Regions from separate parts of the Erwinia tracheiphila genome, predicted to be linked through region 1. Evidence: predicted binding sites of a transcription regulator. Region 1 holds the regulator's gene; the other holds the start of a gene.
The links. The regulator LexA, encoded in region 1, represses DNA repair genes until DNA is damaged. The targets are predictions, from matches to a motif close to TNCTGTATGTACATACAGNA.
Positions count from the first base shown of each region.

Region 2: LU633_RS14400 (metal-dependent hydrolase) is a predicted target of LexA. The motif match lies at 2,829-2,848, and genes of this name have one in related genera.

Region 1 covers NZ_CP089932.1:4,736,926-4,741,508, forward strand. Annotated here, with positions in the region: gene zur (zinc uptake transcriptional repressor Zur) at 579-1,094, shown strand; partial or broken gene LU633_RS24530 (CsbD family protein) at 1,217-1,421, opposite strand; gene LU633_RS26385 (hypothetical protein) at 1,645-1,785, shown strand; partial or broken gene LU633_RS26390 (MATE family efflux transporter DinF) at 1,904-2,059, opposite strand; gene lexA (transcriptional repressor LexA) at 2,154-2,762, opposite strand; gene LU633_RS24550 (diacylglycerol kinase) at 2,869-3,237, opposite strand; gene plsB (glycerol-3-phosphate 1-O-acyltransferase PlsB) at 3,367-4,583, shown strand, end outside.
Region 2 covers NZ_CP089932.1:2,721,152-2,725,734, reverse strand. Annotated here, with positions in the region: partial or broken gene katE (catalase HPII) at 1-19, opposite strand, end outside; partial or broken gene LU633_RS26240 (catalase) at 14-437, opposite strand; gene LU633_RS14405 (L-cystine transporter) at 661-2,058, opposite strand; gene LU633_RS14400 (metal-dependent hydrolase) at 2,220-2,810, opposite strand; partial or broken gene hxpB (hexitol phosphatase HxpB) at 2,951-3,588, opposite strand; gene LU633_RS14390 (YniB family protein) at 3,752-4,291, shown strand.

The DNA.
Region 1 (4,583 bases):
ACCATTATAATTGCCCGCAGCCAAAGCACCGAGCAGAGCAAAAAACAGGACCGATCAGACAACAGAATGAGAATTCCTGATTAATATACTGATTTTTTTATATTTTTAATTTCTACCCATCCAGATAAGGAATAAGTGCACAGCGAAAACACGTACAGTGAGAGACTGATTACATAATGAATATAAAGGCAATCATTCATTCCTGCGAATTAAGTAATAATAAAGTGGTTTATCTGGTTAGTGCTGTTTTATTTATCTGTTACGGACCTGAGAAAATAAGACTAGGATGCACTTTTTTTGCCCCGAAACTGGCCCGCGGCTTTAAAAACATTGTCAGGAAGATATCGCGCGATAAATAACATTAGCGGCATTAAAAAGAAAACGTATAATACTGAATTAACTGGCACCACCCATTAATTTCATTAACACACCACCAATAATGCAAATTACTGTGTTTTTCATTGGTAAATGCCCAAATCAGGGCAATTTTGCAGCGACATAATGGCTTCTGGCTGAGAATTCGGCGTTTTACATTGAGCGTGATAACATAACAAACCGATCTGGCTCTGGAGTAAATGATGACAGTAAACACCGCTGAAAAAATTCTTTTGCAGGCCGAAGCACTCTGCCAACAACGCAGCGTCAGGCTGACACCTCAGCGGCTGGAAGTGCTTCGTCTGATGTGTCAACACCAGGGCGCCATCAGCGCGTATGGCCTGCTCGATTTACTTCGCGTCAGAGAGCCACAGGCAAAACCGCCTACCGTTTATCGTGCGCTGGACTTTTTACTGGAACAGGGTTTTGTACATCGTGTTGAGTCCACAAACAGCTACGTGGTGTGTCATCATTTCGAGCAGCATTCCCATGTTTCCGCCATGCTTATTTGTGATCGCTGCGGAGCAGTATCAGAGCAGCACGCCGATGGAGTGGAAAAAATATTAAAAGCTTTGGCTCTGCCTTCAGGGTTTATTCTGACTAACAGCGTTATTGAGGCACATGGCTTGTGCAAACTGTGTGTCGAAGTGGAAGCCTGTAAACATCAGGATGCATGTGAACATGATCATGCACTGTCCCCCCGGAAACGCGGGCGTTGACTACGGGTGTTTTAAGGAATTATTGATACTCAAGGCCGTTATGTAGGGAGGAAAAGCAACCAGCGTACAGACACATCCCTGTGCCACCAACTTTGAAAATCATACCTCAACGGTGATTATTTTCAGAAGTGGTGATTGTTATGGCTTTCCCAGTCACTGAGTTCTTTCTCTGCCTGATCCTTAGCGTAGCCGTAACGTTCCTGTATTTTACCCACCAACTGATCGCGCTTACCTTCCTACTACGGTCATATAGTCGTCAGTGAGCCTGCCCTCTTTCACTTCACCTTTAATCTGTTTCCAGTTGCCGCTGGCTTCATCTTTATTCATTTGCGTTATTCCTTCAACCAGACGTTAACAGACTTGGTGATATCGTTTCAGAAAATCTACGATTGCAAAATTATGCGCTATGAAATACTGAAATTACAGTTAAATACAGTATAAATTTTGCAAATCACACGAATCAGGATTGAAATTGCTACCGTTATTGATTGGATAAGAAAAAAATTAACAAAATCAGGACATAAGAGGCGAAAAGGTTGAGTAACAGAATATGTCAACTGGCAAACCAGTTATTGTTGCGCCAGTGATTTCACCAGATTGCCCCGAGGGTGACACCACGCATTATCAGAAAAACAGTAACTTCCAGCCACAAACCGTGATTGTCCAGGATCGGCACGGTAAAGAGTGTTAAACCATAGCTACAGACTGAAATCAGCATACCGTTACGCATCTCTCTGGCACGCCTGGCGCGAATAAACATGCCGTCCGGCAGATAACATATACCCCACAGACTGGCAGGATCGATTGCCAGAACCCACCGCCACGCCGCCAAGATAGCTGGCATTATTAAGATGATCGGTTACAACGGTATCAACCAGACCAAGGAGTGGCACACTGATATTGGACAGGATCATTGGCAATGCCAGCCGCCAAAGATGCCTGTCAGAATGACTGAAGAATCGCATCATCACCCACTGGCTGACGGAGTTACAATTCAGCCCTCAGCACAATGGGGCGCGATGGCCAGCAAAAACAAAAAGTCTTTTTGTGAACAGATGCTTACAGCCAGTTACCGTTACGAATCACACCGACTGCCAGTCCCTCGATAGAAAGGATTTGTTTGTTAAGATCGACGACGATCGGCTGAAAGTCGCTGTTTTCAGGCAGAAGCTGTACGACATTCCCCTGTTTCTTCAAACGCTTCACGGTGACCTCATCATCAATGCGCGCGACCACAACCTGCCCATTATGCACATCCTGCGTTTTATGCACGGCAAGCAGGTCACCGTCCATAATGCCAATGTCTTTCATCGACATGCCACTAACGCGCAGCAGGAAATCTGCGCCAGGCTTGAACAAGTCAGGATCAACCTGATAGTGCCCTTCGATGTGTTGTTCCGCCAGCAAAGGCTCACCTGCCGCAACGCGACCAATCAGAGGCAAGCCTTCATTTTCTTCCATCATCAGACGGATACCCCGCGAGGCACCAGAGACAATTTCAATGACGCCTTTGCGCGCCAGCGCTTTAAGATGCTCTTCAGCCGCATTAGGGGAACGGAAACCAAGCTGGGTTGCGATTTCTGCACGCGTTGGCGGCATCCCAGTCTGATTAATGTGTTCACGTATCAGGTCATAAATCTGCTGCTGCCTTGCTGTTAATGCTTTCATCCCGCCCCCTGGTTGTTTATACAGTCAACTGTGAGTATATACAGGTATTTGCACATTGAAAACTAAAGTTAGGCAAAAGACAGCCATCGATAAAGTTATGCGAGCGCTAGAGAACATGCGCGAACAGCAACGTACCCCAGACAAAGATGGCCAGCAAGATAGCCAGTAAAACAGCCGCCGACCCCATATCTTTGGCTCTGCCGGACAGCAGATGGTAGTTACTACCGGTACGATCGACTACGGCCTCAATGGCGCTGTTGATCATCTCGACAATCATAATCAGCCCAACAGAGCCAATCATTAACACCCGGCTTATTGCATCAATGTCCAGCCAGCAGGCAATGATAATAGCTACGATCGCCACCACGGCTTCCTGACGGAAAGCCGCTTCATTCTGCCAGGCAGCACGGATACCTTTCCACGAGTACCCAACCGCTTTAATAATGCGAGTCAGTCCGCTAACACTGTTTGTCATGTTTGAAAAAACCTTTATATCGTAATAACGTCAGCAAACAGGGCGAGCACATTTCGCGTCACCACAGATCTCAATGGCGCTTTCTGATATGCTTGCAGCGTTTTGCTAACAAGAGGTTTCATATTGTCTATGTCAGGCTGGCGTAGTTTTTATTATAATACACTGAATTTACCGGTAAAAGTTTTGGTAAGAAGTAAGGCCATTCCTAAAGATCCCATTACTGAACTGGGACTGGATACCTCACGCCCTATTATGTATGTGCTGCCATACGATTCAAAGGCCGATCTTCTGGCGCTACGCGAGCAGTGCCGCAAGCAGGAACTTCCCGACCCGCTGGAACCCTTGGAAATAGACGGAACTGTGTTACCCCGGCATGTGTTTATTCATGATGGCCCCCGCCTGTTTCCATATTTTGTCCCTAACCTGGAATCGGTGAGGCTGTTTCACGATTATCTGGATTTGCATCGCAGCAATCCTCATCTTGATGTGCAGATGGTCCCGGTTTCGGTCATGTTTGGCCGGGCACCGGGCCGTGAGATTCAGGGTGAAGAGCAACCCCATCTGCGTATGCTTAACGGTATTCAGAAATTCTGTGCCGTACTGTGGCTGGGGCGTGACAGCTTCGTGCGTTTTTCGCCGATGGTTTCCATGCGCCGTATGGCAACCGAACACGGCACGGATAAGACTATCGCGCAAAAGCTGGCAAGAGTGGCACGAATCCATTTTGCCCGCCAGCGTCTGGCCGCCATTGGCCCTCGTTTGCCTGTCCGCCAGGATTTGTTCAATAAGCTACTGCAATCAAAAGCGATCGTAAAAGCGATTGAAGATGAAGCACGCGGTAAAAAAATCTCTCTTGACAAAGCCCAGCAGAATGCAGTGGAACTGATGGAAGAGATTGCGGCTGACTTCTCTTATGAAGCCATCCGCCTGACCGATCGCGTGATGGGTTGGTTGTGGAGCAAGCTCTATCAGGGAATTAACGTGAACGGCGGTGAGCGCGTGCGTCAGCTGGCGCAGGACGGTCATGAGATTGTCTACGTGCCTTGTCATCGCAGTCATATGGATTACCTGCTGCTTTCCTACGTGCTCTATCATCAAGGCCTGGTGCCGCCACACATTGCCGCTGGCATTAACCTGAACTTTTGGCCTGCCGGGCAGATTTTCCGCCGCCTCGGCGCATTCTTTATCCGCAGGACCTTCAAAGGCAACAAGCTTTATTCCACTGTCTTCCGTGAATATCTGGGTGAGCTGTTTACCCGTGGTTATTCCATTGAATACTTTGTGGAAGGTGGCCGCTCACGTACGGGCCGTTTGCTTGATCCTAAAACCGGCACGCTGTCGATGAC
Region 2 (4,583 bases), 2.0 Mb from region 1:
ACACCTTGCCGGCTGAGAAGCGCACGAAGACCTGCGCGTCTTCTCAGGAGAGCGTAAGAAATCTGCTTTTGTAATATCACTCATATCGCGATAGGACTGAAAATAATGGTGAACTGCGGAACCCCGGGCGTGGATAATTCGCTCCGGGGTACGTTCATGATCGAAGTGGGTGATTTTTTCACGCAGAATAAAATCTTCCAACAATATTGGCCCATGTGTTCCGGTGCGCAGTGAATTTTTATCGTTGGTTATACACGTTCCCTGATTTGTCATCAGAGGAAAATTTTCACTGCCCTTGCGAAACATCTCCAGTGAATCAATCTTTGCGTTGCTGGTTTCTGGTGCCTTCAGGCTAACGGGTACCGTGGGCTGCTTGCCCGGCCCCGTTTTTCAGCCACGGTTTTCCAGCTGCCCTCATCAGGAGCAAGCGAGTCCATTCCAGCTTCGCGGAATCAGGCCCGGTTAACGGGGTCTGATGAGTGATTTCCTTATTATCGGTTTCTTTCGACATGTTTATAGCTCCGGTAGCGGTCATTGCAGACTTCAGTGACTATAGATTCAGTCAGGCAAGTACGCCTGGAAAGAGCAGGGTTTAATTCAGGACGTAAAAAGGGCGGGGTAATATCCGCCCTTTGATGCAATAAATGCTTAAAGTATAAATCAGCGCGGAATTAATGTCGCATCGTTTTCTGCATCGCTGTGCAGACGTGAGGTATCCGTCTGTTTTAGCCACTGACTGGTCAGCGTGCCGGCAGTGATAGAACCGTTTACGTTCAGTGCGGTGCGGCCCATATCAATCAGCGGTTCAATTGAAATGAGCAGTGCGACCAGCGTGACTGGCAGGCCAAGAGTCGGAAGCACGATCAGGGCCGCAAATGTTGCGCCCCCCCCTACGCCGGCGACGCCAGCAGAACTGAGCGTAACGATGCCAACCAGCGTGGCAATCCACATCGGCTCGAAGGGATTAATACCCACGCTGGGTGCGACCATAACGGCCAACATTGTAGGATACAGTCCGGCACAGCCATTTTGTCCGATAGTGGCGCCAAATGAAGCAGCGAAGCTGGCGATGGATTCGGGAATGCCGAGGCGGCGCGTTTGCGCTTCCACACTTAGGGGGATGGTGGCCGCGCTGGAACGGCTGGTAAATGCAAATGTGATAACCGGCCATATCTTACGGAAGAAGTGTGCGGGATTCACACCGTTGATGGACAGCAATAACGCATGCACGGCAAACATAATGGCTATTCCCAGATAGGAAGCTACCACAAAGCCCCCGAGCTTAATGATTTCGTTAAGGTTAGAGCTGGCAACGACTTTGGTCATCAGCGCCAATACACCATAGGGCGTAAGTTTCATAATGAGGCGTACCAGCTTCATTACCCAGGCCTGCAATACGTCGATGGCTGCCAGCACGCGTTCACCTTTAGGCTTATCATCTCTGAGCAGATGGAGCGACGCCACACCGAGAAAAGCCGCAAATATTACCACGCTAATAATGGACGTAGGATTTGCGCCGGTGAGCTCGGCAAACGGGTTTTTAGGGATAAACGAGAGCAGCAGCTGTGGCGGTGACAGATCGGCAACTTTACCCATGTAGTTCGACTGTATAGCGGCCAGGCGGGCCGTTTCCTGTGGGCCCTGCACAAGGCCACTGGCATTCAGGCCGAACAGCCAGGTAACAAACACCCCAACCAGCGCAGATATCGCGGTGGTAAACAACAGCACACCAATAGTTAACGTACTGATTTTGCCCAGTGAAGAGGCGTTATGCAGACGAGCGACCGCGCTGAGAATAGACGCAAATACCAACGGCATGACAATCATTTGCAGTAGCTGAACATAGCCGTTACCGACAATGTTAAACCACGTGACAGATTCTTTCAGCACCGGGCTACCCGAACCATAAATAGCCTGCAGGCCGAGGCCGAAAACGATGCCAATAACCAGACCCGTTAATACCCGTTTAGACAGACTCCAGCTGGTGTTGCCAATTCTGGCGAGAATAACCAACAAAACGACAAATATCGTCAGGTTGGCCAGTAATGGATAGTTCATCCCTTGTCTCCAGTCGCTGCGGAAGATGACACTGCGTTGCGTAATCAACGCTATTGTTATTGCACAACCAGTGCTTAAGTTCGGGAATGGTATCAGCCAGGCAAAGTGTCGCTATATATCCAAAGGGCATGTCTTATAACCAAAGCTTGTTTATTGGTGGTTTAACCCGCATCTTGCTGGTGTAACAAACGACCAAGATTTTCCTGGAGTGAATTAAATATTTGTGTCGTCCAGCCTTTCTCTGCGAAAGGGGACATACCGGCAGGAAGCCAAATGGCATAAATGACCAGCGCGATACAGAACAGGCGTTCAAGCTGATTACCCTTCTGGCTGTTAAGCAATGGCAAGCGAAAACGCCAGCGACATGGCCATAAAAAAGGGACGCCAGCGGGAGTTAACATATCGGCGAAGATATGGCTGAGATAGCCCAGTACCAGCCCCTGAAAAGCATCGGGGGGAATCAGCAACTGCGAGGGGAGTTTGAGTTGCAGCAATGCCATGCCGCTAAGAACGGCAAGGAAGCTGTGCGTAAACCCGCGGTGGCCAAAGACGCGGGCTATGGGTTGTGAAACCCATTTAAAACGCTGGCCAAGAAATGATTTAGGATGATCGATGTCAGGCAACAGGCAGGTTAGCAGCGCGGCGGGCAGAATATGCCACCAGTCGCCGTTTGCCAGTTCAGGCGTAAGTTCAGCCTTCCTGGCAAAAATGGCGCTGGCAATCGCAAAAATAAGATGGCCCTCAGCCGTCATAATTATACCTGATTATTTCACTGTAAATTAATCCAGTATAGGGGATCTGTACAGTAGAATAAACAGGTTACGTTGTAACGAAAAATGATTTTCCCGTTACAACACCTTGTCAAACCAACAGCGTAGCGCTGCTTGACATATCATTTTCCCAGTAAATCGCTCGCGGTCAGTTCAAAAAGTGAGGCCAGTTGCACATCTGCCAGCGTCCAGCGAGGGTCGCCAGAACCACGATTGACCGCATCCGGGCTGCTTTGCTTGCAATCATGCCGTTGAATGAGCCTTCGGGCGTCACACAGCGAAGGGGATCCACACCGAGTTTGCTCCTGGGGGTGGGTTTACACAACGGCAGTGATTCTGCTGAAGTCAGCACATCGAAAGAGTGATGCAGATTAAACATTGTCAGCACGCGTTTCAGCATGGAAATCGGCGGAGCGGATACCAGACCAAATTTCAGCCCTTCTGCCTGACACCGTTGCAGGGCCTGTTCAACGTCGGGTAGCAAAGGGCGGGTTTCCTCTACCAGTTCCTGAGTATGTACAATAATACGGCGCGTGACTTCATGCTGGTCCGCGCCTTGCCAGGGAAGGCGCTCGTGCCACAAACTCACCACCTGATCGATGCGTAAACCCACGGTGTCAGGCAGCGCATCACGACCGGAGAGGTCAACGCTCAACTGAACCAGAATTTCCATCTCCGCCTGTTCCCACAAAGGTTCTGAATCGATCAGCAGGCCATCCATATCAAAGAGTGCGGCAAGAATGGTGCGAGAGTAGGGCATGGCTGTTTCCATCAAAAAAATAACCGACACCATAACAAATGTTATGGATATCCACACCTTCTGCCCGGCTGTACTGTTGAAAATAGCTGGCCCATTTTTTCAGGCACATTTTATTTCCTGAGGGTAAACTTATAGCTTCATATCAGGATGACAGGAAGAAAGCATGACATATCAGCAGGCTGGCCGGATTGCGATACTGAAACGTATTACTGGCTGGATTATCTTTATCCCGGCGCTCATTTCAACATTGATCTCACTAATGGGCTTCCTTGAAAAAAGCCGTGAAAAGCATGAGAGCATCAATGCGGTTATGCAGGATTTCTCACATGTAATGATTGATATGATTCGTTTTAATACTGGTTTCCTCAATGGATTCTGGCACAATTCTCCGGTACCGGATTTTAATCATGAGAGCAATATCACCTTCTGGATTATCTACGCTGCAATTTTCGTTGGCCTTGCATTACAGGCCTCCGCTGCCCGTATGTGGCGGCAGTCAAGACGTATTAAAGAAGGGATTGAAGATCAGCTGATTCTGGAAAAAACGAAAGGAACGGAAGGGCGCACGCGTGAACAGCTTGAAGAAAAACTCGCTCTGCCTGGACATACTATTTTTCTGCAATTTTTCCCGCTTTATATTCTGCCAGTAGCAATTATCGTAGCAGGCTATTTTATTCTTAAATTACTGGGTCTTATTGGATAACCGCGCTGAAGAAAACATCAGGCTGGATAAGGAAATTTCTGATTCAGCCTGTTACGCTTCATCAACATCAGGTTATCGCTCTTTATCTGGAATGATTATGATATAATGCAGTCCTTCAAGCGGGCTATAACACCGCCAGGCAGTAAATTATTTTAAAATAAGCGGCACACATTATTATTGTTCATGATGACACTTTATAAAAAGCAGCATAAGGGCAGCAGCTGTTCCGCTTAGTTTAACCGCATGACATTACGACAGGCATTAAGTAAAGGGTTTGCTCATATTAATGTAT